3 regions of the Mycobacterium kokjensenii genome follow, and region 3 is predicted to be linked to each of the others. Evidence: predicted binding sites of a transcription regulator. Region 3 holds the regulator's gene; each other region holds the start of a gene.

Region 1 (10,099 bases), 490 kb from region 3:
GCTTCCTGGCGTCGTTGTCGCTGGCCACCGAGCGCCCGGTGCGGGTGGTGATGGCCGACAACGGCTCCACCGACGGGGCACCGGAAGCCGCCGTGCAGCGTTATCCCGACGTGGAACTGCTGCGCACCGGATCCAATCTGGGCTACGGCGGCGCGGTCAACGCCGCGGTGGCACGGCTCGACGCCGACGGCGCCCAGCGCGAGGAATTCCTGATCGTGGCCAACCCCGACGTCCAGTGGGGACCGGGCAGCATCGACGAACTGCTGGCCGCGGCCGACCGGTGGCCGCAGGCCGCGACGCTGGGCCCGCTGATCCGCGAACCCGACGGCTCGGTGTATCCCTCGGCGCGTCACCTGCCGAGCCTGGTGCGCGGGGGCATGCACGCCGTCGTCGGACCGCTGTGGCCGAACAATCCCTGGAGCCGGGCCTACCGGCAGGAGCGCCTGGAACCCAGCGAGCGCGCGGTCGGGTGGCTGTCGGGGGCGTGCCTGCTGGTGCGCCGCGCGGCATTCGACGCGATCGGCGGCTTCGACGACCGGTACTTCCTCTATATGGAAGACGTGGACCTGGGGGACCGGCTGGCCAAGGCCGGCTGGCTCAACGTTTATGTGCCCTCGGCGGAGGTGCTGCACCAGAAGGGGCACGCCACCGGCAAGGACCCGGCCCGTAACCTGGCCGCGCATCACCGCAGCACCTATACCTATCTGGCCGACCGGCACACCGGCTGGTGGCGGGCGCCGTTGCGCTGGAGCATGCGCGGCGCGCTGGCGGTGCGTTCGCACCTGGCGGTACGCCATGCCCGCCGCAAACTGACGAAGGGACAACCGTGACATTGAGCAAGGTCGACGCGGTCGTCCTCGTCGGCGGCAAGGGGACGCGACTGCGGCCGCTGACCCTGTCCGCGCCCAAACCGATGCTGCCGACGGCGGGGCTGCCGTTCGTCACCCACCTGCTGTCGCGGATCGCGGCCGCCGGCATCGAACACGTCGTGCTCAGCACCTCCTACAAGCCGGCGGTGTTCTCCGAGGAGTTCGGTGACGGCTCGGATCTGGGCCTGCAGATCGAGTACGTGACCGAAGAGGAGCCGCTGGGTACCGGCGGCGGAATCGCCAACGTCGCCTCGCAGCTGCGCCACGACACCGCGATGGTGTTCAACGGCGACGTGCTCTCGGGGGCCGACCTGATCGACCTGCACGACTACCACCGCGAACAGGGCGCCGAAGCGACCCTGCACCTGGTGCGGGTGGGCGACCCGCGGGCGTTCGGCTGTGTTCCCACCCGGGACGGCCGCGTCACCGCGTTCCTGGAGAAGACCGAGGACCCGCCGACCGATCAGATCAACGCCGGCTGCTACGTACTGTCCCGCGAGGTCATCGACCGGATCCCGCGCGGACGGCCGGTCTCGGTGGAACGCGAGGTGTTCCCGGGGCTGCTGTCCGACGGCGTCAAGGTCTGCGGCTACGTCGACACCAGCTACTGGCGTGACATGGGCACACCCGAGGACTTCGTCCGGGGCTCGGCGGATCTGGTCCGCGGTATCGCGCCGTCCCCGGCGTTGGTCGGTGAGCGTGGCGAGTCACTGGTGCACGACGGCGCCTCGGTGGCGCCCGGAGCGGTCCTGATCGGCGGAACCGTGGTCGGCCGGGGCGCCGAGATCGGCCCGGGTGCCCGACTCGACGGCGCGGTGATCTTCGACGGCGTCAAGGTCGAGGCGGGCAGCGTGATCGAGCGGTCGATCATCGGATTCGGTGCCCGCATCGGCCCGCGTGCGCTGATCCGCGACGGGGTGATCGGCGACGGCGCCGACATCGGGGCGCGCTGCGAACTGTTGCGCGGTGCCCGGGTCTGGCCCGGGGTGTCGATTCCGGACTGCGGGATCCGCTACTCCAGCGACGTCTGAGCCGATTCCCCGTTCACTCTGCGCTCAGGGCGCACCCTTCTCGCACTTTCCCGCCATAGCCGCAGTGTCAACGCAGGGAAGGGGGCTATCGCGTGCGGGCGAGGGCCTGCCCCACCAGATGAACCAGGGCGTCGTCGGCGTCCGGGGGAAGCGCGTGCACCGGCCACCAGCGCAGGGCTAGCGATTCGTCGCTGACGCGGATCTGCGCGTCGGCCGGCGCGTGCGCCACGAACTGTAGATCCAGATGTCTGGTCGGCACGCCCAACGAACAGGTCACCGGGTGCACGTGCACGGCCGCCAGTTGCGGGGCGAGCCGCAGCCCGGCGATCCCGGACTCTTCGGTGGCCTCGCGCAGCGCTGCGGCGGTGACGTCGACGTCGGTGTCCTCACAATGCCCACCGAGCTGCAGCCAGCGGCCGACCCGCGGGTGCAGGGTCAGCAGGGCGTGTGAGCCGGTGTGGTCGAGCACCAGGGTGGAGGCGGTGATGTGCCCGGGCTCGCATTCGCGCCGACAGGCGTCGCTGCGGGCGGCCAGGAACGCCAGTACCGCGTGCCGCAACGAGTCCTGTGCGGAATCCGGTGCCGCCCAGCCCGTCAGGGCCGCCACGGCGGAATCGTGCAGGCTCACCGGTGCACCAGAAGTTCGTCGACCGGCGCCGGCGAACGCGGCTCCAGTGGCTCGGTCGGATAGCCGATCGCGATGGCGCCCAAGGGCTCCCAGTCGTCGGGAAGATCCAGTTCGGCGCGCACCAGATCCGGGGTGAAGATGGTGGAGCCGATCCAGCAGCTGCCCACCCCGCGCGCCGCCAATGCGACCAGCAGTCCCTGGACGGCCGCGCCGGCCGCAACGGTGAACATGGTGCGCTCGGCGGCCGTACGCGCGGCATCGGGGTAGTGGTGGGCCCCGTCGGGAACCATGATCGGAATCATGACTTCCGGTGCGTCGTAGAGGATTCGGCCGCGCGAGACCCGGGCGTCGATAGCCTCGGGTGACCGGCCGTCGGCGGTCAGGTCGGCCCGCCACTTGGCGGCCATGGCATCCAGCAGCCGAATGCGGACGTCGGGCCGCTGCAGCCAGACGAATCGAACGGGCCGGGTGTGGTGCGGTGCCGGGGCGGTCAGCGCATCGGCCACCGCGTCGGTCACCAGCTGTGCCGGCACCGGCTCGTCGGTGAAGGTACGCACCGAACGGCGCAGCAGTTGGGCCTGGATCCGGCCCGCCTCCATCGCCTCGGCGGTGCCCAGCCAGAACAGGTCGTCGGTGCCCGAGCGCACCAGTGCGGCGGCGGTGGAACCGTCGTCGGGACTGGCGATTCCGCGCACCACGGCCACCGGTACGTCGGTGAGCTTGCCCTTGACCAGGTCGGCGGCCGCGGCCAGTTCGTCGGCGACGGCCACCTCGGTGACCACCAATTCGTTGCCGTGCCGGTCGACGGATCCGGCATAGCCGTTGAGCACGGTCAGGCCCGACGCCCCGATCGCGACGTCGATCTGGCCGTTGCGCCAGGCGCGTCCCATCGTGTCGGTGATGAGCACCGCCACCTCGACGCCGAGCCGTGCGGTGAGTCCGGCGCGCAGTGCGGCGGCGCTGCGATCGGGATCGACCGGGAGCAGGGCGAGTTCGTCGGAGCCCACGTTGGAACCGTCGACACCGGCGGCGGCCTGCACCAGTCCGATGCGGTTCTCGGTGATCCAGGTGCGGCCCTTGCGGGCCAGGACCCGGACCGCTTCGGCTTCGACCAGTTGGCGGCGCAACGCATCTCGGGCTTCGGCGTCGCCGGGAGCCGGCACGATGCGGCCCTCACACTTGGACACCACCTTGCTGGTGACCACCACGATGTCGCCGTCGGCCAACCACGGTGCGGCCGACGCCAGCGCGGCCGCCAGGTCGTCGCCGGGCCGGAACTCGCCGAGCCCGGTGACCGGCAGGATCTCGACTTTGGCGGCGCTGCCGTGCTCGGTCATCGCACGCCCGCGAGATCCAGTCCGGTGCGCACCATCTCGGCCGTCGCGGCCGGATCGGTCATCAGCAACGGTGCGGAGCGGACCGTCAGGCCGTCGATGCCCTCGGTGGGATCGCCCTCGTGCACCAGCCAGTAGTCCAGGATGCCGGTCTGACTGCGTGCGCCGTAGTGCTCGCCCACCGCCCGTGCGGTGGAGTCCAGTCCGATCACGCTCAGGCAGATATCTGCCATGCCCCGCAACGGCTTCCCGGCGACGATCGGGGAGTAGCCGACGATCGGCGCGGATGTCGAGCGCAGCGCCGCCCGGACCCCCGGCACGGCCAGGATCGCACCGACGCTGACCACGGGATTGGACGGGGCGACCAGCACGACGTCGGCATCGGTGATCGCCGCCACCACATCGGGTGTCGCGGTGGCCTTCTCCGCACCGACGAAGCCGAATCCGTGGGTGGGTACCTGGGCGCGGTGGCGCACCCACCACTCCTGGAAGTGAATCGCCCGCCGGGTCTCGTCGTCGGGATCGGTGATCACGACGTGGGTTTCACAGCTGTCGTCGGTGACCGGCAGCAGCCGTGCGCCCGGTCGCCATCGCTCGCACAGTGCCGCGGTCACGTCGGTCAGTGAATAGCCGGCTCGCAGCGACTGGGTGCGGACCAGATGGGTGGCCAGGTCGCGGTCGCCGAGGCCGAACCAGTCCGGCTGCATGCCGTAGTGGGCCAACTCCTCCATGGCGTGCCAGGTTTCGTCGCGGTGGCCCCAGCCGCGCTCCGGGTCCACGCCGCCGCCCAGGGTGTACATGCAGGTGTCCAGATCGGGACAGATGCGCACACCGTGCATCCAGGCGTCGTCGCCGACGTTGACGACGGCGGTCAGCTCGTGCGGGCCGGCCTCGTCGCCGTCCGAGGCGGCGGCGAACTGGCCCAACCCCAGCAACTTCTGGACGCCGAGCAGGAATCGGGCGCCGCCGACCCCGCCGACGAGAACCGTGACCTTCACAGCGCACGACAGTACCTTTGGCGGTCTCGGGGGCGGTGTGGCGGACCGCCGTCACGCGAGCCTGAGAGTCCGGCTGTGACACGCCGATCGGCCGATGTGGGGTAGATGACAAGGACTCGCCGGTATCAGACACGTCGGAAATGAGTCACGAGATGGTAAGGAATTCGGCCGTTCGGCTTGACCGGGCACGTCGGGTGCGTGTCTAATCACATCAGTGTCATTTCCCGGTTGGCAGCCGATTTCGGTGTCGCAGACCGAGATTCGATCACATGTTCGAATTGGAACGGCTGGCAGTGGCGGCAAGCGGGCCGAATATCAGTATCGCGCTACGAGGTGAGGAGGCCGAGCATGTCCTATGAGCACCTTTGGGGCGTGATGGGAGGAACGTCGCACGCCGGTGTGGAGATGACCCCGTCGGAGACGGTCGAGCCGATGCCCAACCGGCCGCATCTGAGCCTGGTGCCGCAACCCGAGGACTACGACGAGTTCGATCCGTTCGATCCCGAGTCGGCCACCAACGAGCAGTGGCAGGATCGCGCGCTGTGCTCGCAGACCGACCCCGAGGCGTTCTTCCCGGAGAAGGGCGGCTCCACCCGGGAGGCCAAGAAGATCTGCCAGCGGTGCGCGGTGCGCAGCGAGTGCCTGGAATACGCCTTGGCGCACGACGAACGCTTCGGTATCTGGGGCGGGCTGTCCGAGCGCGAGCGCCGGCGCCTCAAGCGCGGCATCATCTGAGTTCGCTGTCGGCGCGGACCCGTCGCGGTCAGCGCCTTTCAGTCATCGAGTGTCGGGTCGATCACGGTGGGGTCGACGTCCAGATACGTGGCGACCTGAGCCACCAGAATTTCGTGCAGTAGATCCCCGAGTTCGGTGCTGTCGTTAGCGCGCTGCTCGATCGGCTTGCGGAACAGCAGAATTCGCGCCCGAGTCGGGTTGCCCCGAACGTCGACGCCGGCGGGAATCAGCCGGGCCAGGGGGATGGGACCGTCCGCGACGACTTCCGGCGGCCACTGCACGCTGTCCGGATCCTTCGCCGCGATCCGGGGAATCTCATCGACGGCGACGTCGAGTGCCGCCAGACGACTCTTCCAGCGTTGCTCGAGGGGTTCGTAGGCTTCCAGCACCGCCATGTCGAAGCGTTCCGCGCGGCTGCGCCAACCCGGGACGGTCGGCGGCAGCAGCGGCCCGCGGGCTTCGCGGCCGCGCCTTCGACGACGCGTGGCGATCACGCAGCGATGGTAACGGTTGCGCATAGGGTGCGTCTCCATTGCGCGTGTCCGGCGCCACGGCGGTGCGCGGCCACGATAGCCTCGACCGCGTGAACGTTCCCCGCCGCTGCTGTCGGCCAGGGTGTCCGCACTATGCGGTGGCGACGCTGACGTTCGTCTACTCGGACTCCACCGCTGTGGTCGGCCCCCTGGCCACTGCCGCCGAGCCGCATTCCTGGGACCTGTGCTTCAGTCACGCGGGCCGGATCACCGCCCCGCGGGGCTGGGAGATGGTCCGCCACCCGGGGCCCTGGGTGTCCCCCGAAGAAGACGACCTCGTTGCTCTCGCCGAAGCGGTGCGCGAGGGCGAATCGGGCCGGGCCGCCCCGGCGAGCGGGTGGTACCCGCAGGCCGGTGCGGGCGATTCGCAGCACCGGGGAGGATCCGGTGCCGGACCCGGTGGCGGCCTGCTGGCGCCGCCCGTTTCGTCCACCAAGACCACCGGTCGCCGGCGCGGCCACCTGCGCGTGTTGCCGGACCCGTCGGACTGATCGCCCGTTCCGGGCTAGGCTTGAGCGGCAAGAGTCCACTTCGTCAGGAGCCCTGTCCATGTCTCGGCCCGCTGCGGCTGTCCACCGTGTGATCAAGGCGTACGACGTACGTGGCCTGGTCGGTTCGGAGATCGATGAATCCCTTGTCGCCGAGGTCGGGTACTCGTTTGCCCAGCTAATGGCCGAGGAGGGTGCCCGGCAGGTCGTCATCGGCCACGACATGCGCGATAGTTCGCCGGCGCTGTCGGCGGCCTTCGCCGGCGGGGTGACCGCGCGCGGCCTGGACGTGATCCGGATCGGGCTGGCCTCCACCGACCAGCTCTATTACGCCTCGGGATCGCTGGACTGCCCCGGTGCGATGTTCACCGCCAGCCACAATCCGGCCGCCTACAACGGCATCAAGCTCTGCCGGGCGGGTGCCAAGCCGGTGGGCGCCGACACCGGCCTGGGGCGCATCAGCGACGAGCTGATCGCCGGAGTCGACCCGGCCCCCGGCCGGCACGGCTCGCCGGGCAGCGGCACCGACCGCGACGTACTGGCCGGCTACGCGGCGTTCCTGCACTCCCTGGTCGACATCTCCGGCTCACGGCCGCTGCGCGTCGCCGTCGACGCCGGCAACGGTATGGCCGGCCACACCGCACCCGCGGTGTTCGGGTCGGTCGACGCCGTCACGCTGTTGCCGCTCTATTTCGAACTGGACGGCAACTTCCCCAACCACGAGGCCAACCCGCTGGACCCGGCGAATCTCACCGACCTGCAGGCGTTCGTACGGGACAGTGGCGCCGACATCGGGCTGGCCTTCGACGGTGACGCCGACCGCTGTTTCGTCGTCGACGAGCGCGGAGAGCCGGTCTCCCCGTCGGCGGTGACGGGACTGGTCGCCGCCCGCGAACTGGCGCGCGAACCGGGCGCCACGGTGATCCACAACCTGATCACGTCGCGGGCGGTGCCCGAACTGGTCGCCGAGCGCGGCGGTACGCCGCTGCGGTCGCGGGTCGGGCATTCCTACATCAAGGCGCTGATGGCGCAGACCGGTGCCATCTTCGGCGGCGAGCACTCGGCGCACTACTACTTCCGGGACTTCTGGGGCGCCGACTCGGGCATGCTGGCCGCCCTGCACGTACTGGCCGCCCTCGGCGAACAACAGCGACCGCTGTCGGAACTGACCGCCGACTACCAGCGTTACGCGGCGTCGGGCGAGATCAATTTCACCGTCGCCGATGCCCAGGCCTGCGTGGACGCCGTCGTGGGCTCGTTCGGCGAGCGGGTCTCCGTCGACGACCTGGACGGGGTGACCGTCGACCTGGGCGCGGGGAGTTGGTTCAACCTGCGCAGCTCCAACACCGAACCGCTGCTGCGGCTCAACGTGGAAGCACCCGGCTCCACGGCCGTGGACGCGGTGGTGGCCAGGGTCGCCGAACAGATCGAAGCCGTCGCCGAGAAGCCCCGGCCGTGACCGCCTTCTCCGGGTCCTTCTCCACCGTCGACCTCGATGACCCCGAGGCGCTGCTGGCCGCCGACCACGACGGCGCCCTGTGGGCGGCTTCGATGGCCGGCGCGCAGGTGCGCGCCACCGGGGCGACGGTCGATGAAGGTGCCCTGGACATCGTGCGCAGCGACGCCGGCGACTATCCGCCGCGGACGGTGATCTGGTTGTCCACCCGCGGCGCGGCGGTGACGGCGGGAACCCTGCTGGCCGCGGCACGCGGTGCCTCGGCGCGGACGCCGCTGGTGGCGGCGGCCGAAGTGCCGTCCTGGATCGGGTCGCTGGATGTGCTCATCGTCGCCGGCGACGACCCGGGAGACCCGGCGCTGGTCGCCGGGGCCGCCGCCGGGGTGCGGCGCGGTGCGCGGGTCGTGGTGGTCGCACCGTTCGAGGGCCCGCTACGCGATGCCACCGCCGGCCGTGTCGCGGTGCTGGAGCCGCGGATCCCGGTTGCGGCGGAATACGGCCTGCAGCGCTATCTCGCGGCCGGCCTGGCCGTCCTGGACGCGCTGGGTCTGAGCGGCGGTGACCCGACGGATCTGGGCGCGCTCGCCGACGAACTCGACGCCGAGGCACTGCGTAACAGTGCGGCCCGGGAACTCTTCACCAACCCGGCGAAACTGCTGGCGGACCGGATCGTCGGCCGGGACGTCGCGCTGGTCGGTGACTGTGCGGCGACGCTGGAGCTGGCCCGGCACGGTGCGGCGGCGATGCTGCGGATCGGGCGGAGCACCGTGGCGGCGGCCGGACTGGCCGACGCGGTGAGCGCGTTGCGGGCGCGGTCCGCCGCGGGTCGCGATGTCGCCGATATCTTTCACGACGAACAGATCGACGGTCCGGCCGCCGGGCGGCTGCGGGTGCTGGCGTTGACGCTGGCCGCCGACCGTACCGTGGTGGCGGCGCGGACCGCGGGCCTGCCCGACGTCGATCTGGTCGGGGTCGAGGACATCCCGGTAGCGTCGGGAGGTCCTGCTGAGGCAACGGCCCCGGGGGCGGTCGCCACCGGCCCCGGCGGGGTGGAGCAGCAGCTTGCGGTGTTGTCGGTGCGGTTGGAGATGGCCGCCGCCTATGTGGGATTTTTGCGGGGTTGACGGGAACAGTGGAACTACTACGCGGAGCGATACGGACCTACGCTTGGGGCTCGCGGACCGCCATCGCCGAGTTCACCGGTCGACCGGTTCCGGCGATGCACCCGGAGGCCGAACTGTGGCTCGGCGCGCACCCCGGAGATCCGGCATGGCTGGAGACGGACAGCGGTGAGGTGTCGCTGCTCGACGAGTTGAACAAGGATCCGGAGGGCCAGCTGGGCGCGGTGGCCCAGGGCCGCTTCGGGGACCGGTTGCCGTTTCTGGTCAAGGTGCTCGCCGCCGACGAGCCGCTGTCGCTGCAGGCCCACCCCAGTGCCGTACAGGCGGTCGAGGGGTACGAGCGCGAAGAGCGACTCGGTGTTCCGGTGTCCTCGCCGATCCGCAACTACCGCGACACCAGCCACAAACCCGAGCTGCTGGTGGCGTTGCAGCCGTTCGAGGCGTTGGCCGGATTCCGGCCCGTGGCCCGCACCGTCGAACTGCTGCGGGCGCTGGCGGTATCCGACCTGGATCCGTTCATCGAGTTGCTCGGGGGCGAGGCCGGCAACGACCGGCCCGGCTTGGATCCGGCCGATGCCCAATCCGACGCCGACGGCCTGCGGGCACTGTTCACCACCTGGATCACTGCGCCGCAGCCGGATCTGGACGTGCTGGTGCCCGCGGTCCTCGAAGGCGCCATCCACTACCTGAGCTCCGATGCCGGGGAGTTCTCCGCGGAGGCCAAGACGGTGCTCGAACTCGGCGAGCGCTATCCCGGCGACGCCGGGGTGCTGGCGTCGCTGCTGCTCAACCGGGTCAGTCTGGCGCCGGGTGAAGCGATCTTCCTGCAGGCCGGCAACCTGCACACCTACCTGCACGGTGTGGGGTTGGAGGTTATGGCCAACTCCGACAACGTGCTTCGTGGCG
Region 2 (10,099 bases), 660 kb from region 3:
CCGACCCGCATCAGCAACAAGTAGCCCTGCTCCATCTCGACTACCGACTGCAGCACCCGCCCGCCCTCGAACAGTTGTGCCGCGCCGGTCGCCAGACTGGCCAGACCCGATGCGACGGCCGCCAGTTGGTCGGCCCGTTCGGTGGGCAGGTGTTCGCTGGCCGCGACCGTCAGCCCGTCGACCGAGACCAGTACCGCGTGGGACACCCCGGGCACCTCGCGGGTGAATTTGGAGACCAGCCAGTCCAGCGAGGTTTCGGCGGGGCGACGGTGTTCTGCGGGTTCTGTGGGGAAGGTCATTACCGGTTCTGTCCCTGGTCGATGTCGTGTCCGTTTTCCCGGGCGTGCGCTCGTGCGGCGTGCACCCCGCTGAAGTGACTGCTGATCGAGGTTCCTATCGCCGCGGGATCCCATTGCGGTGTCGGGCGGGCGGCCCCGCCGGGTCCGCCGTCGGACGCCGGGTGCTCACCGTGGTCACCCTGGTCATCCGAACCGTGTTCGGGGACATAGGTATCGAGCGCCTCTGGTGCATCGTCGCGAGCAGACCCGGGTACCAGCCGGGCGCCGGGTTCGCGGACCGGCAGACCGTGTTCGGTGTGGGCGACGACCGGCACGTTCTCGACCTCGGCGGCCACCGACCAACCGCGATCCCACACCGACTGCCAGTCCAGGTCGGCGCGCAGACCCGGTTCGTTGGGGTCGTTGCCCAGCGATTCGGAGAGCATCCGCTGATAGATCGAATCGGTGTCGGGCGCGGATGCGGGTTCCGGCTCGGGCTCGGGCTCCGGCGTGGCCGCGGCCCGGGATCGCGCCGCGAAATACGCCGACGTGTCGGCGGGAGAAGACCTTTCGATGACCGGCTCGGCTGCGTGCGGCGCCCGCTCGAACGGTTCGGCGGGTCGCCCGGCCGATGGCCCGGTGATACCGCTGGATCCCGGGTTACGGCGCGGCAGCAGCGAGACGACGGGACCGGGATCGGCCACGTCGACGTCGTCGTCGGCGTCGGTGTAGTCGTAGGGCTCGGACTGCACCGACTGGTCGTAGGACTCATACGACTCGTACGGCGCGGGTTGGGGCTGCGGCGTCTCGGCGACGTCGGCGATCGGCTGGACCGGCGGAGCCGCGACCACCGGGATGGGTTGTTCGACGGGCCCGCCGATCAGCAGGTGCGCCGGCAGGTACACCTCGGCGGTGATACCCCTCGACCCCTGCGACGCCGGGAACAACCGGACCTCGATGCCGTGCCGGTGCGCCAGCCGTGAGATCACGAACAGCCCCATGTGGCGGGCGTTCTCCGGGCTGAACTCACCGCCGGCCGCCAGCCGCATGTTGGCCATCCGCAGGTCGGCGTCGGTCATCCCCAACCCGACGTCGACCACCTCGATCACCACCCCGCCGTCGCTCTCGAATCCGGCGACCACCCGGACCGGTTCCGTCGGCGCCGAATAGCGCAATGCGTTGTCCATCAATTCCGCGAGCAGGTGCACGCAGTCGGCTGCGGCCGCGCCGGTCACCGTGGTGTCGGGCACCAATACCGTCTGCACCCGGTCGTAGCCCTCGACTTCCGAGGCGGCGGCACTGATCAACGTCGCCAGCGGTGTCGGCCGGCCCCGTTCGTGGGGTGTGCGCGCACCGGCCAGCACCAGCAGGTTCGCCCCGTTGCGCCGCATCCGGGCGGCAAGATGGTCCAACCGGAACAGGCTCTCCAGCCGGTCGGGGTCGTCCTCGTTGCGCTCCAGCTGGTCGATGAGCGCCAACTGCTGGTCGACCAGGGATCGGTTGCGCCGCGACATCGTCTCGAACATCTCGTTGACCAGCTGCCGCAGCCGGGCTTCGTCCCCGGCGAGCAGTAGGGCCTGCGCGTGCAGTTCGTCGACGGCGTGGGCGACCTGTCCGACCTCCTCGGTGGTGTAGACCGGCAACGGGTCGGGGTCGCGATCCGACCCGGGCTCGCCGGCACGCAGCCGGGCGATCTCCTGCTCGAGGTCGGTGTGGGCCACCTGCAAGGCGCTGTCCCGCAAAGTGCGCAGCGGACGCACCAGCGAGCGCGCCACCAGCCACACCGCCAGCAGGGTGGCGGTGATCGCGGCCAGCACCAGCGCCACGTCGCGCAACGCGGCGGCGCGGCGGGCCTCGGCGCGGTCCTCGACGGCCGAGGTGACCGCGCCGGTGTTCTCGGCGATCAGCCGGGCGGCGATCTGGTCGGTGGTGCGAATCGAGTCCCGCAGCACCGGGTTGTTCGGCAGCACCTGCTCCGGGTCGGACATGATCGCCATCCGGGTCACCAGTTGCTGCTGCAGGGACTTGGCTTCCGGTGAGTCGACACCGAGCACCTGGGCCATCCCGAACAGCGTGGACGGCTCGGTGCCGGCCAGCGTCATCATCGAGGTGCGCAACTCCGGGTCGGGCAGCTCACCGCCACGGTTGACCAGCAGTTCCTGCATCATCATCTGGCCGCGGGCACCGACTGCGCGGCTCAATCCCTCGGTCTGCGCCCGGATCTGTTCACCGTCCGACCGGACCGATCCGATGATGGCGTCTTCGGCGGTCAGCAGGATGGGCGCGTAGCCGGTCACCTCGTCACGCAGCCCGACCCCGGTGGTCGACACCAGCGTCAGCAGTTCCTGGCCGCGGTCGATCAGGGTGTCCACCCCGGACCGCACGTCGGCGGCCACGTCAGTGTGCGACAGTCTCGACTGCAGCTCGTATTTGCGGTTCTCGAAGTTCTTCCGGGCGCCCTCGGCGTCGCCGTCGGACGATGCGGCCACCAGTGCATCACCCAGTGCCGACATGTAATTGGTGATCGCCGGGATCATCTCGGCACGGTCGGCGATCAGCCGCAGCCGGTTGGAGTCCGCGAGTGCGGTCGAGACCCGCAGGCCGCCGAAGAGCCCGGCCAGCGACAGCGGCAGCAGGGCGATCGCCAGCACCTTCCATCGCACCGGCCAGTTGCGCACCGACCATCGCGACGGCCGCTTGACTGTCGCGGCACCGGGCTGATGATCGCGGTCTACCGGGTCGCCCGGGGCCTGCTCCACCCCTTCCGGGTGGTCGAAGAGCGTCACCGGCCAGTGGCCGGTACGCCGACCGCTCGACTGGAACTCACCGTCTGCGCCTCATTCATCGGACTCTTGCGGACATCGCACCCGCGCGGCGGGTTGCGGTGTGATTCACGGCATAGCAATTGCACGAGTATGACAGTCGGTACCAGGCATGACCAGAATCTTTACTTAACAGAACACTTTTCGAGACCTTCGCGTGCCACTGCGAACTCCGGTCGAGCAAACAGATCGACGGGCTGTCATGATCGACCCCATGATCCGGGTGCTGTTCTACTCACCCCGCATTCCGCCCAACACCGGTAACGCGATCCGGATGGTGGCGGCGACCGGCGCGGAACTCCACCTGGTGGAGCCCTTGGGATTCGATCTGTCCGAGCCGAAACTGCGGCGGGCCGGTCTGGATTACCACGACCTCGCGTGGGTGCGGGTCCACCCGTCGTTGCCGGCGGCGTGGGAGGCCCTCGGCGACGCCCGGGTCTTCGCGTTCACCACCGGCGCGGCCACCGCCTACACCGACGTGCGCTATGAACCCGGCGACGTCCTGATGTTCGGTCCCGAACCCACCGGGCTCGACGAGCAGACCCTGGCCGACCCGCACATCACCGGGCGGCTTCGCATCCCGATGCTGCCCGGACGGCGGTCGCTGAACCTGTCGAACGCCGCCGCGGTGGCGGCCTACGAGGCGTGGCGCCAGCACGGCTTTCCCGGCGGGGTGTAGTTCGGCCGCACCGAATGTCGGGTTATGGCACGCGATCGGCCGGAGGGCGTGACATAACCCGACAGTGGCGCCGTGATCGCCGGCCGGATCACCAGGTGTCGAAGTGCACCACCCGGTCCGCCGGCAGCCGCTTGGCCGGTTTGAAGTCGGTGCCCTTGGTGTAGGCGATCGGGAACAGCCCGCCCTGGCTGTACTGCTCGTAGGGGATGCCGAGTACCTCGGCGGCCTGCTTCTCGCCGTCGCCGTGCAGATGCAGAGTGGTCCAGCAGGAACCCAGTCCGCGGTTACGCAGCGCCAGGCAGTAGCTCCAGGCCGCCGGGAACAGCGAGGCCCAGAACGACGCGCTGAACCCCAGTCCCCCGGTGTCGGGCTTGCCCTCCAGGCACGGGATCAGCAGCACCGGCACGTCCTGGAGGTTCTCGGCCAGATACTTGGCCGAATCGCTGACGAACCCCATCCGTTCGGTGCGCACGTCACCCTCGCCGTAGCCGGGCTTCTCCTGGTTCAGGTAGGGCAGGGCGTTGGCGCGGTAGATATCGGCGATCGCCTGCTTCTTGACCGGGTCGGTGACGAACATCCACTGCCAGCCCTGGGCGTTGGAACCGGTGGGTGCCTGCAAGGCGATCTCGAGGCATTCCATCAGCACCTCGCGGGGAACCGGCTTGTCGAGGTCGAGACGCTTGCGGACCGATCGGGTGGTGGTCAGGACTTCGTCGGCGGACAAGTTGAGGTTCATGAATGGAGGCTACCGCCGGCGGCTACCGGAAGTCCCGGGAGCGCGAACCCACGGTCAACTCCAGGGAGCCCAGCCGATCGGCCAGCACGGTGACCGCCCCGGCGGCGTTCTGCACCCGGCCACGGACCAGCAGTGCCGTCGCGGTCTGCGCCAGCTTGCGATGGCGCGTCCACACTCCCGGCGTACACAGCACGTTGACCATCCCGGTCTCGTCCTCGAGGTTGACGAAGGTGACCCCGCGGGCGGTCGCCGGCCGCTGCCGGTGCGTCACCGCCCCGGCCACCAATACCCGGGTGCCGTCGGGGACGCCTCCCAGCTGCTCGGCCGGAATCACCCCGAGCGCATCGAGATCGGCGCGCAGGAACTGGGTCGGGAAGCTGTCGGGTGAGACCCCGGTGGCCCAGACATCGGCGGCGGCCAGCTCGATCTCGCTCATCCCGGGCAGCGCCGGGGTACCGGTGGCGACGCCGACCCCGGGTAGCCGGTCCGGCCGCTGCCCCGCCACCGACCCGGCCGCCCACAGCGCCTCCCGGCGATTCCCGCCGAAGCAGTCGAATGCGCCGGCGGTCGCCAGCGCCTCGGCCTGCGGCACCGAAAGCTGCACCCGGGCGGTCAGATCCAGCATCGAGGTGAACGGTCCATGCGCTTCCCGGTCGGCCACCAGCCGCTCGGCAAGGTCGGTGCCGATGCCCCGCACGGCCCCCAGGCCGAGCCGGAGTTGCGTGCCGCCGCATTCCAATGTGGCGTGTACCAGGCTGGCGTTGACGCAACCGCGGTGTACCGGCACCCCGTGCCGGCGGGCGTCGGCGACCAACGACTGCGGTGAGTAGAAGCCCATCGGCTGAGCCCGCAGCAGCGCGGCGCAGAACGCCGCGGGATAGTGCAGCTTGAACCAGGCCGAATAGAACACCAGCGACGCGAAGCTCATCGCATGGCTCTCCGGAAATCCGTAGTTGGCGAAGGCTTCCAGCTTCTCGTAGATCCGCATCGCCACCGCTCCGGTGATGCCGTGACACTCGGCCATCCCGTCGTAGAACCGGTCCCGTAGCCGGCGCATCCGCTCCGGGGAGCGCTTGGATCCCATGGCACGGCGCAGCTGGTCGGCTTCGGCGGCGGTGAACCCGGCGCAGTCCACCGCCAGCGTCATCAACTGCTCCTGAAACAGTGGCACCCCATAGGTTTTCTCCAGCGCTCGCGCCATACACGGGTGCTCGTAGGTCACCGGGTCGATGCCGTTGCGGCGGCGGATGTAGGGATGCACCGACCCGCCCTGGATCGGCCCGGGGCGGATCAGCGCCACCGCCACCACCAGGTCGTAGAACTCCCGTGGGCGCAACCGCGGCAGGGTGGCCATCTGGGCGCGCGACTCCACCTGGAACACCCCGACGGTGTCGGCGCGCGCCAGCATCTCGTAGACCGCCGGTTCGGACAGGTCGATCGCGGCCAGGTCCACCTCGACACCGCAATGCTGCGCCACCAGGTCGATCGCGTAGTGCAACGCCGAAAGCATGCCCAGCCCCAGCAGGTCGAATTTCACCAAACCGATTGCGGCGCAGTCGTCTTTGTCCCACTGCAGCACGCTCCGCCCGGGCATCCGGGCCCACTCCACCGGGCACACGTCGGCGATCGGCCGATCGCAGATCACCATGCCACCGGAGTGGATGCCCAGATGCCTCGGCAGATCGGCGACCTGGTCGGCCAGCTCCACCACCTGTTCGGGGATGCCGTGCAGATCGGCGGCCTCCCGGCCGGCCCTCCCCCAGCGGCTCAGCTGCTTGCTCCAGGCGTCCTGCTGCCCCGGCGAATAGCCCAGCGCACGGGCCATGTCGCGTACCGCGCTGCGGCCCCGGTAGGTGATGACATCGGCCACCTGGGCGGCGTGGTCGCGACCGTATTTGGCGTAGACGTACTGGATCACCTCCTCGCGCCGATCCGATTCGATGTCGATGTCGATGTCGGGCGGGCCGTCGCGGGCCGGGGATAAGAACCGTTCGAACAGCAGCCCGTTGGCCACCGGATCCACCGCGGTGATGCCGAGGGCGTAGCAGACCGCGGAGTTGGCCGCCGATCCCCGGCCCTGGCACAGGATGTCACTGCGCCGGCAGAACTGGGTGATGTCGTGCACCACCAGGAAGTATCCGGGGAAACCCAGTTGCGCAACGACTTCCAACTCACGCTCGATCTGGGAGTAGGCGGCCGGCGCCCGCTCGGGCGGGCCGTAGCGCCCGGCGGCGCCGGCCAGGGTCAACCGCCGCAGCCAGCCGTCCTCGGTAGTGCCGGCCGGTACATCCGGGAAGGGCGGTAGTTGCGGGGCGATCAGCGCCAGCGGGAACGCGCACCGCTCGCCGAGCTCGGCCGCCGCCGGCACCGCCGTCGGGTGGGCCGCGAACAGTCGGGCCATCTCCGCGCCGGACCGCAGGTGCGACCCGCCCAGCGGGGCCAGTCGCCCGGCCGCGTCATCCAGCGACTGGCGTGCCCGCACCGCACCCAGCGCCATCGCCAGCCGGCCCCGGTCCGGCCGGGCGAAATGCGCACCGGTGGTGGCCACCAGCCCTACCCCGAACCGGGGCGCCAGGCCGGCCAGCGCGGCGTTGCGTTCGTCGTCGCACGGCTCGCCGTGCCGGGTCAGCTCCACAGCGACCCGGCCGGCTCCGAACCGGTCCACCAGGTCGGCCAGCGCGGCGGAGGCGGCCTCGACCCCGCCGGCGGCCAGCGCCGCGCGGACGTGCCCCTTGCGGCAGCCGGTCAGGATGTGCCAGTGTCCACCGGCGGCCTCGGTCAGCGCGTCCAGGTCGAAACGCGGCCTGCCCTTCTCGCCGGCCAGGTGCGCGGCGGCGATCTGCCGGGACAATCTCCGATAGCCCTCCGGGCCGCGGGCCAGCACCAGTAGATGGGGGCCGGGCGGGTCCGGGTCCTCGGTGCGGGCCCGCGCGGAGACGGACGCCCCCAACGACAGCTCGGCGCCGAACACCGTGGCGACGTGCTGCCCCTCGGCCGCCAGCTCGGCGGCGGCCTCGGCGAACCGCACCACTCCGTACAACCCGTTGTGATCGGTCAGCGCGATCGCCCGCAGCCCCAGCCGGGCGGCCTCGGCGACCAGCTCCTGCGGGCTGCTGGCCCCGTCTAAGAAGCTGTACGCCGAGTGCGCATGCAATTCGGCGTAGGGGTGCGCCGACACCGGCCGGGGTGGTGGTTCCGGACGGGAGATCGACGGGTCGCGATCCCGCGTCGCACCGGCCGAAACACCGGTGTGACGAGACTTACCATCGAGTATTCGCTCCATCTCCGCCCAGCTCGGCGGCCCACTATCCCAACCCACACCCCACAGAATATCGAACATATATTCGATCAAGGCTTCGTCGGGTGTGAAAAAGAACTTTGATGCACTAATCTGTGTCAGATTCAGGCACGATCCGAAAGGGCCACCGCTTTCATGTTCGGCGTTCTCAGACGCGCATGGCTCCCCCTGCTCATCGTTGTGGTTCTCGCGGTGGGCGTGGGTGTCGTGCACCGAGTCCGCAGCTATTTCGGCGGCGACGACAGCAGTTCCAGCGCTGCCCCGTTCGAGGACACCAAGCCCTTTCACCCCAAGATCGTGGTCTACGAGATCTTCAGTCCGGACGGCACCTACGCCGACATCAACTACCTGGACCTCGACGCCACCCCGCAACGCCTCGACGGGGCCAGCCTGCCGTGGTCGCTGACCCTGTCGACCACCAACCCGGCGGTCAGCCCCAACATCGTCGCGCAGGGTGACGGCGCCACCATCGGCTGCCGGGTCACCATCGACGGTGAGGTCAAAGACGAACGCATCGCCACCGGCCCCGTCAGCGCCCAGACCTTCTGCATTGTGAAATCCGCATGAGCAAACACACCAGCAACGACTCCGCCCCCGACGCTCCGACCGACACCCTGCCGGCCGCGCGGCGACCCGAGCGCGGCGGTATTCCCAAATGGATTCGCCGACTGGCGATCCCGATCATCCTGACCTGGGTGGCAATCACCGTTTTGGTGAACGTCATCGTGCCGCAGCTCGAAGAGGTCGGCAGACTCCGCGCGGTCTCGATGGCGCCCAAGGATGCCCCGTCGATGATCTCGATGATGCGCATCGGCAAGGTGTTCGACGAGTTCAAATCGGACAGCTCGGCGATGGTGGTCATCGAGGGCGACGAACCGCTCGGCGAGGACGCGCACGCCTACTACGACGAGCTGGTCACCAAGATGGAGGCCGACCACACCCACGTCGAGCACGTCCAGGACTTCTGGAGCGACCCGCTGACCGCGGCGGGCTCGCAGAGCCCGGACGGCAAGGCCGCCTATGTCCAGGTGTATCTGGCCGGCAACATGGGCGAGACCCTGGCCAACGAGTCGGTCGAGGCCGTCCAGAAGATCGTCGCCGACACCCCGGCGCCTGCGGGGGTGCACGCCTACGTCACCGGCGGCGCCGCCCTCAACGCCGACCAGCACATCGCCGGCGACAAGAGCCTGCAGCTCATCACCGCACTGACGTTCGTGGTGATCATCACCATGCTGCTGTCCATCTACCGGTCGATCGGCACGGTGCTGCTGGTGCTGGGCATGGTGGTGTTCTCGCTGAGCTCCGCCCGCGGCGTGGTGGCGCTGCTGGCCTACCACAACATCATCGGGCTCTCGACGTTCGCGGTGAACCTGCTGGTGACATTGGCCATCGCCGCCTCGACCGACTACGCGATCTTCCTACTCGGCCGTTACCAGGAGGCCCGAGCGATCGGGCAGGACAAGGAAACGGCCTTCTACACCATGTATCACGGCACCGCGCACGTGATCCTGGGCTCGGGGCTGACCATCGCCGGCGCCACCTTCTGCCTGCACTTCACCCGACTGCCCTACTTCCAGTCGCTGGGCATTCCGCTGGCGATCGGCATGGTAGTCCTGGTCGTGGCGGCGCTGACCTTCGGCGCCGCGGTGGTCGCGCTGGCCAGCCGCTTCGGCATGCTCGAGCCCAAGCGGGCGATGCGGATCCGGTCCTGGCGGCGGATCGGCACGATGATCGTGCGCTGGCCGGGCCCGGTGCTGGCGGCCACCACCGGGGTCTGCCTGATCGGGCTGCTCACCCTGCCGGGCTACCAGACCAACTACAACGACCGCGTGTACATGCCGGATTACGTGCCGGCCAACATCGGCTACGCCGCCGCGGACCGGCATTTCTCCCAGGCCCGGATGAACCCGGAACTGCTGATGATCGAGACCGACCACGACCTGCGCAACCCGGCCGACTTCCTGGTCATCAACCGGATCGCCAAGCGGGTGTTCGAGGTGCCGGGCATCGCCCGGGTCCAGGCCATCACCCGCCCGCAGGGCACCCCGATCGAGCACACCACGATCCCGTTCGCGATCAGCATGCAGGGCACCACCCAGCAGCTGAACATGAAGTACCAGCTCGACAGCATGCGCAACATGCTCAAGATGGGCGACGACATGCTGGTCTCGATCGAGAGCATGAAGCAGATGCTCGACGTGACCCGCGAGATGTCGGCGACCACCCACAGCATGGCCACCAAGATGCACATCATGCTCGACGACATCCAGAAACTGCGCGACGAGA
Region 3 (10,099 bases):
CCAGGCCGTCATGGGCTGCGGCGGCACGGTGGAATACCTCGTCGACGCGGTGTTCAACTATCCGACGTTCTCCGAGGCCTACAAGAACGCCGCCCTGGATGTGATGAACAAGATGCGTGCCTTGCAGCAGTTCCGCAGTTGACGTCGCGGCCGGGCGCTTTCATCGCTGAGCGAACACATCCCCGCCGCGGAATGCCCGGGGCGACCCCGTACGTTGTCGAACACATGCGCGCACCGTTTTCGGTGCCTGCCCCCGGTGAGGGACACTAGATAATGCGATCCGTGCCGTGGATCCGCACGACGAGGAGGCGAAGGCGATGGCCGATTACCCGGACCATGGTCCCGACCGGGACCGGCAGTACCAGGCTCAGCAGAGCGGCATGTACGAGCTGGAGTTTCCGGCGCCGCAGCTGATGTCCGCCGACGGCGAGGGGCCGGTCCTGATCCACGCCCTGGAGGGCTTCTCCGATGCCGGCCACGCCATCCGGTTGGCTGCCCGTCACCTCAAGACCGCCCTGGACAGCGAACTGGTGGCGTCCTTCGCGATCGACGATCTGCTCGACTACCGCTCCCGGCGGCCCGTGATGACGTTCAAAACGGATCACTTCACCCACTACCAGGAGCCGGAGCTAAGCCTGCACGCCCTGCGCGACAGCGCGGGTACACCGTTTCTGCTGTTGGCGGGCATGGAGCCCGACCTGAAGTGGGAACGCTTCATCACCGCGGTGCGTCTGCTGGCCGAGCAACTCGGCGTGCGCCGCACGATCGGATTGGGCACCATTCCGATGGCGGTTCCGCACACCCGGCCGGTGACCTTGACCGCGCACTCCAACAACCGGGACTTGATCAGCGACTTCACCCCGTGGATCACCGAGGTGCAGGTCCCCGGTAGCGCCTCGAACCTGTTGGAGTACCGGATGGCCCAGCACGGCCACGAGGTGGCCGGCTTCACCGTGCACGTGCCGCACTACGTGGCCCAGACCGACTATCCGGAAGCGGCGGCGGCGCTGCTCAAACAGGCCGCGGTGACCGGCGCATTGGACCTGCCGCTGGACGAACTGCACTCCGCGGCCGCCGAGATTCGCGCCAAAATCGACGAGCAGGTGGCGGCCAGTGCCGAAGTCGCGCAGGTCGTGGCGACACTGGAACGCCAGTACGACGCGTTCCTCGACGCCCAGCAGAACCGCTCGTTGCTGGCGCGCGACGAGGAACTGCCCAGCGCCGACGAACTCGGTGCCGAATTCGAGCGATTCCTGGCCCAGGAGGCGAAGAAGAACCGCGACGACGACTGAGCGCCGCCGCGGGGTCTCAGCCGGTCCGGCGCAGCGCCGCCGCCAGGTGGTTCTGCGCCGGTTGGCCGACCGCACCCATGTCCAGGGTGTAGGACAGTTCGTCGCCGGTCAGGCGGTAGTGACGGCTCAGTACGCTGACCTCTTTGGCGCTGGGGGCCAGCCCGATGGTCGATGCCGACATCTCCAGGTCGATACCGTGCTCGGTTCGCGTGTAGCTGCCGACCTCGATCTCACTGATCCCGCTCGGGTGCGCCAGAATCCATTCGATCCGGCCGGGCTCGGGCACCCGTAGGTATCCGGTCTCGGCGTGCAGGGGCAGCCCGTCTGCGACCGACTTCGTTTTCTGTCCGTAGATCAGAAACGGCTTGCCGACGTGGGAGAACACCACTTCTTCGAGGTAGTCGAACGAATCGATGGTGGGATACACCCCGCGCCCCCGACCCGACCAGGTCCCCAGCAGCGATGCCAACTCGGCAAGATTGGGATGCAACTCGGGTGCCATGAACGCCAGCCTAATGCGCGTCGCAGGCCGGCACGGCTCAACCGGCGGACGGTGCTTCGCGATGTTCGCGCAGGGCCTCGATCTCCCGTTCGAAGTCGGCCGCCGAGGAGAACGAACGGTACACCGACGCGAACCGCAGATAGGCCACCTCGTCGAGTTCACGCAGCGGGCCCAGTATCGCCAGGCCCACCTCGTGGCTGGGAATCTCGGGCGAGCCCGCCGCACGAACCGCGTCTTCGACCTGCTGGGCCAACAGGTTCAGTGCATCGTCGTCGACCTGGCGACCCTGGCAGGCCCGACGGACTCCACTGACCACTTTCTCGCGACTGAACGGTTCGGTGACGCCGCTGCGCTTGACCACGGCCAGCACCGCGGTTTCCACGGTGGAGAACCGCCGGCCGCATTCCGGGCAGGAACGACGCCGCCGGATCGATTGGCCTTCGTCGGTCTCGCGGGAGTCCACCACTCGGGAGTCTGGATGGCGACAAAACGGGCAGTGCATCACCGCTCCTTCGCCGTACGGGGAACCCGGCTCCCCCGACAGCTGGGGAACCCGGGGCAATTGGGACAACTGCGAGCGTACCTGCGCGGCTCGACAGTCGTACCCCGCAGTGCCCGCAAGCCCCCGAAGCGTCGACACCGATCTCAGCCCAACGGGGCGATCAGCGTCTGTCCGGCGACCAGGACCACCGAATCCAGAGCATTGAGCTCCCGGATGCGCTCGACGACCTGACCCGTCGGCGCGTCCGGCGCCACCCGGGTGGCCAAGTGCTGCAGGCTCTCCCCGTTGTGCACCCGTACGACGCCCAGCCGGTCCGGCACCGCGGAGTCACCGGCGGCCACCGGCGCACCGAACTGCACGATCATCCCGAGCCATACCGTGATCGCCGCGGCGACCAGGGCCAGCACGACGGTGGTTCCCGGGGTGATGGCCCGGACCGACTGCGGCCGGTGCGGTGTCCGCGACATCAGCACCCCGGTTCCGCGGTACTGCAGTGGTGCGACCGCCGGCCGCGACCGGACCGGCCGCGCCGCACGGGTGCGCACCGGCTGCGCCCGACCGGAGGTGATGCGACCGCGATGGACCAGGATCGGCTCGGCCTCGAACGATTCGGAAGATTCGAAGCCCGGGGCAATCGTGTCGATGAGCATCATGCGCGGTTCTCCCTCACTCGGCGTCGGCGACCCTTTTCGCTCGACTGTTCGAAGATTAATCGATCAGACGTTCGATGTCGAACACCTGATCGAATCGTTATCGAAAACGTTAGCGAACACCCCCGACATCACCCCGCCGCGTTCGAACGCCCGCACGACACGTCTCGAACACATGTTTGATATTTCTCGGTCGTGCGACTAGATTCGCCGCTATGAGTGACAGCAGCAACTCTGCGGGCCCGGACTCCGCGCTGACCGCCCGGCAGCGCACCATCCTGAACGTCATCCGCGCGTCGGTGAACGAGCGGGGCTACCCGCCGAGCATCCGCGAGATCGGTGATGCCGTCGGACTGACCTCGACCTCGTCGGTCGCCCATCAGCTGCGGACCCTGGAGCGCAAGGGCTATCTGCGCCGCGACCCCAACCGGCCGCGTGCCGTGGACGTCCGCGGCCATGACGACACGACCGTCGCAGAGACGGCACAGCGCACCGACTTCGCCGGCTCGGACTCCCTGCCGGAGCCCACCTTCGTCCCGGTCCTCGGCCGAATCGCCGCGGGCGGGCCGATCCTGGCCGAAGAGGCCGTCGAGGACGTCTTCCCGCTCCCCCGCGAGCTGGTGGGCGAAGGCGAGCTGTTCCTGCTCAAAGTCGTGGGCGAGTCGATGGTGGACGCGGCCATCTGTGACGGCGACTGGGTGGTGGTGCGCCAGCAGAACGTCGCCGACAACGGCGACATCGTGGCCGCCATGATCGACGGCGAGGCCACCGTGAAGACCTTCAAACGCACCGGCGGCCAGGTGTGGTTGATGCCGCACAATCCGGTGTTCGACCCGATTCCCGGCAACGACGCGGTGGTTCTGGGCAAGGTCGTCACCGTCATCCGCAAGATCTGACCATGTTCGCGCCCTGCCCGCCCTTCGACGAGGAATCGGCGCGACGCAAGGTGCAAGCCGCTGAAGATGCCTGGAACACAAGGGATCCGGCCCGTGTTGCGTCGGTCTACACCGAGGATTCGGTGTGGCGTAACCGGGATGAGTTCATCACCGGGCGCGCCGAGATCGAGGCGTTCCTGAGCCGCAAGTGGGCCGCTGAACTCGACTACGCCCTGCGCAAGGAACTGTGGTGCTACCAGGACAACCGGATCGCGGTGCGCTATCAGTACGAATGCCGCGACGCGCACGGCCAGTGGTGGCGCAGTTACGGAAACGAACTGTGGGAGTTCGCATCAGACGGCCGGATGAGCCGCCGCGAGTCCAGCATCGACGACATCGCGATCACCGCCGAGCAGCGGCGGATCTTCGGTCCTCGGCCCCGGCGCGATCACAACCTTCCGCTGCCGCTGCAGTGATCAGTTCGCTCTGGTGAAACCGTTGAGCCGCGCGGCGTCCTCGGTGGCGAACCAGATCTCGGCGAGGGTGTCCTCATACAGTGCGTTCTGCGGGGTGTAGTACAGCCCCGAGCCGATGTTCGCCTTGATCGGATAACCCGCGGGCTGCTGGTAGGGGTCGTCGAGCGGCAGGTGCATCACCGGATGGACCGACTCCTCGGTACCGAACGCGCGCGGCTCGGCAGCACCGCCGAACCCGCGGGGTTCCGCGGCAGACCCGTAGGGATACGATTCGCCACCCCCGAAGGCCGGCGATTCGCTCGGCGCGCTCGCGTGGCCCACGGCATGACGACCGGTGCCGAAGTCCTCTTCGGCCACCACCCGCGTCGGCGCCGTGTCGGTGTCGTCGTCATCGTCGAGTTCGGCCTCGGCCTCGGCCTCGGCCTCGTGGTCGCCGTAGTGCAGCCACGGCGCGTCGGGAGCCGACGGCAGTTCGGGCTCGGGCGCGTAGGTCGAGGTGCCGTAGCGGCTCGGCAACCGGACCATGCCCTCGTTCTCCCGCGTCTCGTCGCGGTAGTCCTCACGCGACTCGCGGTAGTCCTCACGCGAGTCCTGGTAGTCCCCGCGTGCGTCGTGGTGCGCCCACCGCTCGTCATCGTCGTCGTAGTCGTAGTCATCGGTGGTCGGCAGCGGCGCCGTCGGCGGCCGCGGCGCGGCCACCGGAGTGCTCTCGGGCACCACAACCGCCCGCCGCCGCTGCCACCACATGGCCGCACCGGCGAACACGCCGAGCACCGCGAGCACGGCGACCGGAATCAACACCCACATCCAATTCCAGCGCGTCTCGTCGCCCGCGCCGGTCGCGGTGGTCGAGCTGCCGTCGGGCAGCGTCATCCCGGGAATCTGCAGCCCGGACAGACCTTTCGCCAGGTCGGCCGGCTCGCTGCTGAAGGTACGGGTGGCCTGGTTCCAGGAGATCGTCCCGCCGGTGAACTTCTGCGAGGTCACATCCCCCTCGAGGCTCTGGTCACCGACCGGTGCACCGAGCTTGCCGGTGGCGCCGTCGAGCTTGTCCCAGGCGGCCTTGAGCGCACCGCGGACCACGAAGGCGCCGTTGTCGGGGCTGAAGAAGATCACCGGTTCGTCATCGGCGGAGAACGCGCTGAACCTGCTGCCGCTCAAGGCGCCGTCGGCGGTGCTGGTGATCGGGTATCCCAGATCGCTGCCGTCCGGGCCGCCCAGCGACTCGTACTTGTCCAAGACTTCACCGTCGACGACGCCGGCACCGGTCGCGGCGCTGAAGTACACCTTGCCGCCGGCGAAGTCCTGGCCCGCGCCGTCTTCGCCGATCGCGTACTCATCGCCCTGCTTGGCGCCCAGCTGCCCGGACGGCCCGCCGGCGGCACGCCAGGCCTGGTCGATGGCCGCCGCCGGGTCGGGCTGGGCGGCGAGGTCGGCGAGTTGCGCCGCCAATTCCGGGGGTACCGCGGTGAACGTCTTCGTCGCGCTGTCGAAGGACAGCACGCCGTTGCTGAACTTCTGGGTGACGACAGCGCCCTCGTAGCTCTCGTCGTCGACCGGGACCCCGAGTGCTCCGGTGGAGCTGCCCAGTTTGTCCCAGGCCGCGTTGATCGGTCCGCGCACCACGTGTGCGCCGTGCTCGGGTGTCCAGAAGATCACCGGATTGTCGGCGCCGGACAGGATCGCCACCCGGCTGTCGGGCACCAGGCCCGGTACCTCGTCACTGCTGGGGAAGCCCAGGCCGGCGCTCGCCGCGCCGCCCAGCGACTCGTACTTGTCCAGGATCGCGCCGTAGAGGGTCTTGGCGCCGGTTTCCGGGGTGAAGTAGATGGTGCCACCGGCGAAGTCCTGCGCGAAGCCGATTCCGGCGGGGTGCACCTCACCTCTGGGCGCTCCCAGCGGAGAACCGTCACCGCCGGCGGACTGCCATGCCGCGGTGATCGCGTCATGGGCATCGCCGTCGGGTGTCGCCGCGGCCGTCTGCACCGACAAGAGCACGGTGACCGTCGCCGCGAGGCCGAGCGCCATGCGCACCGCCGTCTTGTCGAACCGATCTTTCCGACTAGTCACCAGCCCTCCCAGGCATCAATATCGACGCAAATATTTCCGGCTAAGACTTTCCCGCAATCGGCCTGAATTTCGAAGCCATGTCATGGGTATTGCGAAAACAGATACCTACCCGATGCCGAAATGATGCCGAATCCACGCCCCCGAACAGAGCAAGGGGTGCGACCAAATACGCTGGTCGCACCCCCTAAGATGCCCTGCTACACACTCCGCTGTTGCGTCGGAGTCCCGCTGCTACACGCCGAGGCTGCGCCCGATGATCTCTTTCATGATTTCGGTGGTGCCGCCGTAGATCGTCTGCACCCGCGAGTCCAGGTAGGCCCGCGCGATGGGGTATTCCCGCATGAATCCGTAACCGCCGTGCAGCTGCAGGCAGCGGTCGATCAGGTGCACCTGCTTCTCGGTGGTGTACCACTTGGCCATCGCGGCCTGCTCGGCGGTCAGTTTCTTGTCCAGGTGCAGTCGGACGAACTCGTCGACCATGATCCGCACCGCGGTGGCCTCGGTGGCCAGCTCGGCCAGCACGAACCGGCTGTTCTGGAAGCTGCCGATCGGCTTGCCGAACGCCTTGCGCTCCTTGGTGTACTGGATGGTCTGCTCCAGCGAGGCCTCCATGGCCGCGGCGGCCATGATCGCGATCGAGATGCGCTCCTGCGGCAGGTTCTGCATGAGGTAGATGAAGCCCATGCCCTCCTCGCCGAGCAGGTTCTCCACCGGGACGTGCACGTCGGTGAAGGACAGCTCGGCGGTGTCCTGGGCGTCCAGGCCGATCTTGTCGAGGTGCCGGCCGCGTTCGAAGCCCGCCATGCCGCGCTCCACGACCAGCAGGCTGAAGCCCTGGGCGCCCTTCTCCGGGTCGGTCTGGGCGACGACGATCACCAGGTCGGAGTTGATGCCGTTGGTGATGAACGTCTTGGACCCGTTCAGCACGTAGTGGTCGCCCTGCTTGACCGCGCGGGTCTTGATGCCCTGCAGGTCACTGCCGGTGCCGGGCTCGGTCATCGCGATCGCGGTGATCAGCTCACCGGTGCAGAACTTCGGCAGCCAGCGCTTCCGCTGCTCCTCGTTGCACAGTTCCAGCAGGTAGGGCGCACATACGTCGTTGTGCAGCCCGAAGCCGAGCCCGCTGTAGCGACCGGCGGTGGTCTCCTCGGTGATGATCGTGTTGTAGCGGAAGTCGGGGTTGCCGCCGCCGCCGTACTCCTCCGGCACCGCCATGCCCAGGAAGCCCTGCTTGCCCGCCTCGAGCCAGACCGAGCGGTCGACGATCTTGTCCTTCTCCCACTGGTCGTGGTGCGGCGCGACGTGCCGCTCCAGGAAGGCCCGGTAGGACTCCCGGAACAGTTCGTGCTCGGGTTCGAACAGGGTTCGCTGGTATTTGACTGCGGCGCTCATTGCCTGACCTCCGGTCGAGGGGAACTTTCCGACGAGAATAGACCAACCGGATGGTTGGGCGAAGCGGTGGTTGCCGTCGGCCGGCCGCTACCCCGCCTGGCGCCGCCCCGCGGACCCGCTGCGCTGCCGGCGTCGGGCATCGGTCTGCCCGCCCTGCTGCGGGGCGCCACCGCCGCTACCACCGCCACGACGACGTCGCGGACGGCCCGGGCGGCCGGAGGCGTTGTCCGCGGTCCGGGCACGGGCCGGCGGTGCGGTCTTCGGTGCCACCGGCGCGGGCGCGCGCAACGGCGCGACCTCCCCCACCAGATCGCGCACCGGTTCCGAGTCTGCACCGACCTGTTGCGGGGCGACGGTGATCCCGGCACGCCGCAGCAGCATCTGGGTCTCGCGCCGCTGTTCGGGCAGCACCACGGTGACGACGTCACCGGCGCTGCCGGCCCGTGCGGTACGCCCGGACCGGTGCAGATACGCCTTGTGTTCGGCGGGCGGGTCCACATGCACCACCAGTTCGACCTCGTCGACGTGGACACCGCGGGCGGCGATATCGGTGGCGACCAGTACCCGCACGTCACCGGTCGTGAACGCCGCAAGATTGCGCTCGCGGGCGGGCTGCGACAGGTTGCCGTGCAGATCGACCGAGGGCACACCGGATTCGGTCAACTGCCGGGCCAGCTTTCGGGCTTGATGTTTGGTGCGCAGGAACAGGATTCGTCGTCCGGTTCCCGACGCGAGAAGCTGCACCAGTTCCTTCTTGTCCTGCAGACCAGACACGTGGAACACGTGGTGGGTCATCGCGGGCGGCGGTGCGTCGATCTCGTCGACGGAGTGCGACACCGGATTCCGCAGGAACCGCCGGACCAACTTGTCCACGCCGTTGTCCAAGGTCGCCGAGAACAGCAGGCGCTGACCGGTTTCCGAAGTCGCGGCCAGAATCCGCGTGACGCCGGGCAGGAAACCCAGGTCGGCCATGTGGTCGGCCTCGTCGAGCACGGTGACGCGCACCGCGTCCAGCGTGATCAGCTTCTGCTTCATCAGGTCTTCCAGGCGCCCCGGGCAGGCCACCACGATGTCCACCCCGGCGTTGAGCGCGCTGACCTGACGGTTCTGCGAGACTCCCCCGAAGATGGTGGTCACCGTCAGCCCGCTGGCCGCCGCCAACGGTTCCAGCGTCGCGGTGATCTGCGTGGCCAGTTCCCGGGTGGGAGCCAGCACCAGTCCGCTCGGGCGGGCCCGGTAACGCTTCTCACCGGCAAGTCGTGCGACCAGCGGCAGTGAGAAGGCCAGCGTCTTGCCGCTGCCGGTCTTGCCCCGGCCGAGTACGTCGCGGCCGGCCAGACTGTCCGGCAGCGTGGCGATCTGGATCGGGAACGGTGCGGTGATGCCGCGGTCGTTCAGTGCAGCGACGAGCGCTGCGGGCACGCCGAGTTCGGCGAAGGATTCGGTGGTCATTACATGCCTTTCCGGCATCGGTTGTGCTGCAGTGGCCGCCATGGCGGCACCGGTCTGTCTGCAACACAGGGGTTGGCGAGATTGCCTGTTGGCAATAGCGATCGCCGCGAGAAGAGCTTCACACGCCTGCTGAATCGGAATCGAAGTCCGTGACGGCGGTGAGTAAGCGTTCCACGACGCGTGCCTGCCAGCCTATCGCACCGGGACGGCAAACGCCTAAAGCGCAGCGAATTCCTGCAGGCTGGCGGCCAGTGCCGCAGGCACCCGGGCGCGGACTCTGGTGCCGCCCTCCCCGTACTCGGCCTGCTGCACCCGACCCAATTCGTGAATCCGGGCCAGCAAATCGCCACGGCTGTAAGGGATGACGACGTCCACCGCGGCATCGACCGGAGCCACCAACTGCGACATCCGGTGGCGCAACGCCTCGATCCCCTCCCCGGTATGCGCCGAAACGAACACCGCCTCGGGCAACGCACGACGCAGCTGAGCCATCGTCAGGTCCCCCGCGGCGTCGATCTTGTTGACCACCAACAGTTCCGGTGCGGGCCGGGCGTCATGCTCGGCGATGACTTGCGCGATCACCTCGCGCACCGCGGCGATCTGCGCCAGCGGCGCCGGATCAGAACCGTCGACCACGTGGACGAGCAGGTCGGCGTCGGCGACCTCCTCCAGGGTGGAACGAAACGCCTCGACCAACTGAGTGGGCAGATGCCGAACGAAACCCACGGTGTCGGTCAACACGAATGGCCGCTCGTCGTCGAATTGGCCACGGCGTGTGGTGGGTTCCAGTGTGGCGAACAACGCATCCTGGACCAGTACGCCGGCACCGGTCAGCGCATTGAGCAGGCTGGATTTTCCGGCGTTGGTGTATCCGACGATGGCCACCGA

Evidence for each region. Region 3 encodes LexA, which represses DNA repair genes until DNA is damaged. Its sites were predicted from a motif close to CGAACANNTGTTCG; they were not measured.
Region 1: the regulator LexA is predicted to act here: its motif matches at 5,123-5,136, upstream of cofD (2-phospho-L-lactate transferase).
Region 2: the regulator LexA is predicted to act here: its motif matches at 7,849-7,862, upstream of RCP38_RS14730 (error-prone DNA polymerase).

The regions. Positions count from the first base shown of each region.
Region 1 is NZ_OY726394.1:2,972,691-2,982,789, reverse strand. Features, by position in the region: gene RCP38_RS13955 (glycosyltransferase family 2 protein) at 1-830, shown strand, start outside; gene manB (mannose-1-phosphate guanylyltransferase) at 827-1,900, shown strand; gene RCP38_RS13945 (NUDIX hydrolase) at 1,986-2,528, opposite strand; gene RCP38_RS13940 (coenzyme F420-0:L-glutamate ligase) at 2,525-3,865, opposite strand; gene cofD (2-phospho-L-lactate transferase) at 3,862-4,860, opposite strand; gene RCP38_RS13930 (WhiB family transcriptional regulator) at 5,209-5,595, shown strand; gene RCP38_RS13925 (metallopeptidase family protein) at 5,634-6,113, opposite strand; gene RCP38_RS13920 (DUF3499 domain-containing protein) at 6,179-6,619, shown strand; gene RCP38_RS13915 (phosphomannomutase/phosphoglucomutase) at 6,678-8,075, shown strand; gene RCP38_RS13910 (TobH protein) at 8,072-9,196, shown strand; gene manA (mannose-6-phosphate isomerase, class I) at 9,205-10,099, shown strand, end outside.
Region 2 is NZ_OY726394.1:3,137,886-3,147,984, forward strand. Features, by position in the region: gene RCP38_RS14710 (roadblock/LC7 domain-containing protein) at 1-299, opposite strand, end outside; gene RCP38_RS14715 (HAMP domain-containing sensor histidine kinase) at 299-3,064, opposite strand; gene RCP38_RS14720 (tRNA (cytidine(34)-2'-O)-methyltransferase) at 3,315-3,779, shown strand; gene RCP38_RS14725 (nitroreductase family protein) at 3,868-4,515, opposite strand; gene RCP38_RS14730 (error-prone DNA polymerase) at 4,538-7,834, opposite strand; gene RCP38_RS14735 (MmpS family transport accessory protein) at 7,949-8,380, shown strand; gene RCP38_RS14740 (MMPL/RND family transporter) at 8,377-10,099, shown strand, end outside.
Region 3 is NZ_OY726394.1:2,478,157-2,488,255, forward strand. Features, by position in the region: partial or broken gene sthA (Si-specific NAD(P)(+) transhydrogenase) at 1-142, shown strand, start outside; gene RCP38_RS11485 (proteasome assembly chaperone family protein) at 318-1,292, shown strand; gene RCP38_RS11490 (peroxynitrite isomerase) at 1,309-1,794, opposite strand; gene nrdR (transcriptional regulator NrdR) at 1,832-2,296, opposite strand; gene RCP38_RS11500 (LysM peptidoglycan-binding domain-containing protein) at 2,440-2,949, opposite strand; gene lexA (transcriptional repressor LexA) at 3,162-3,842, shown strand; gene RCP38_RS11510 (nuclear transport factor 2 family protein) at 3,845-4,297, shown strand; gene RCP38_RS11515 (sunset domain-containing protein) at 4,298-6,367, opposite strand; gene RCP38_RS11520 (acyl-CoA dehydrogenase family protein) at 6,599-7,759, opposite strand; gene RCP38_RS11525 (DEAD/DEAH box helicase) at 7,847-9,211, opposite strand; gene hflX (GTPase HflX) at 9,428-10,099, opposite strand, start outside.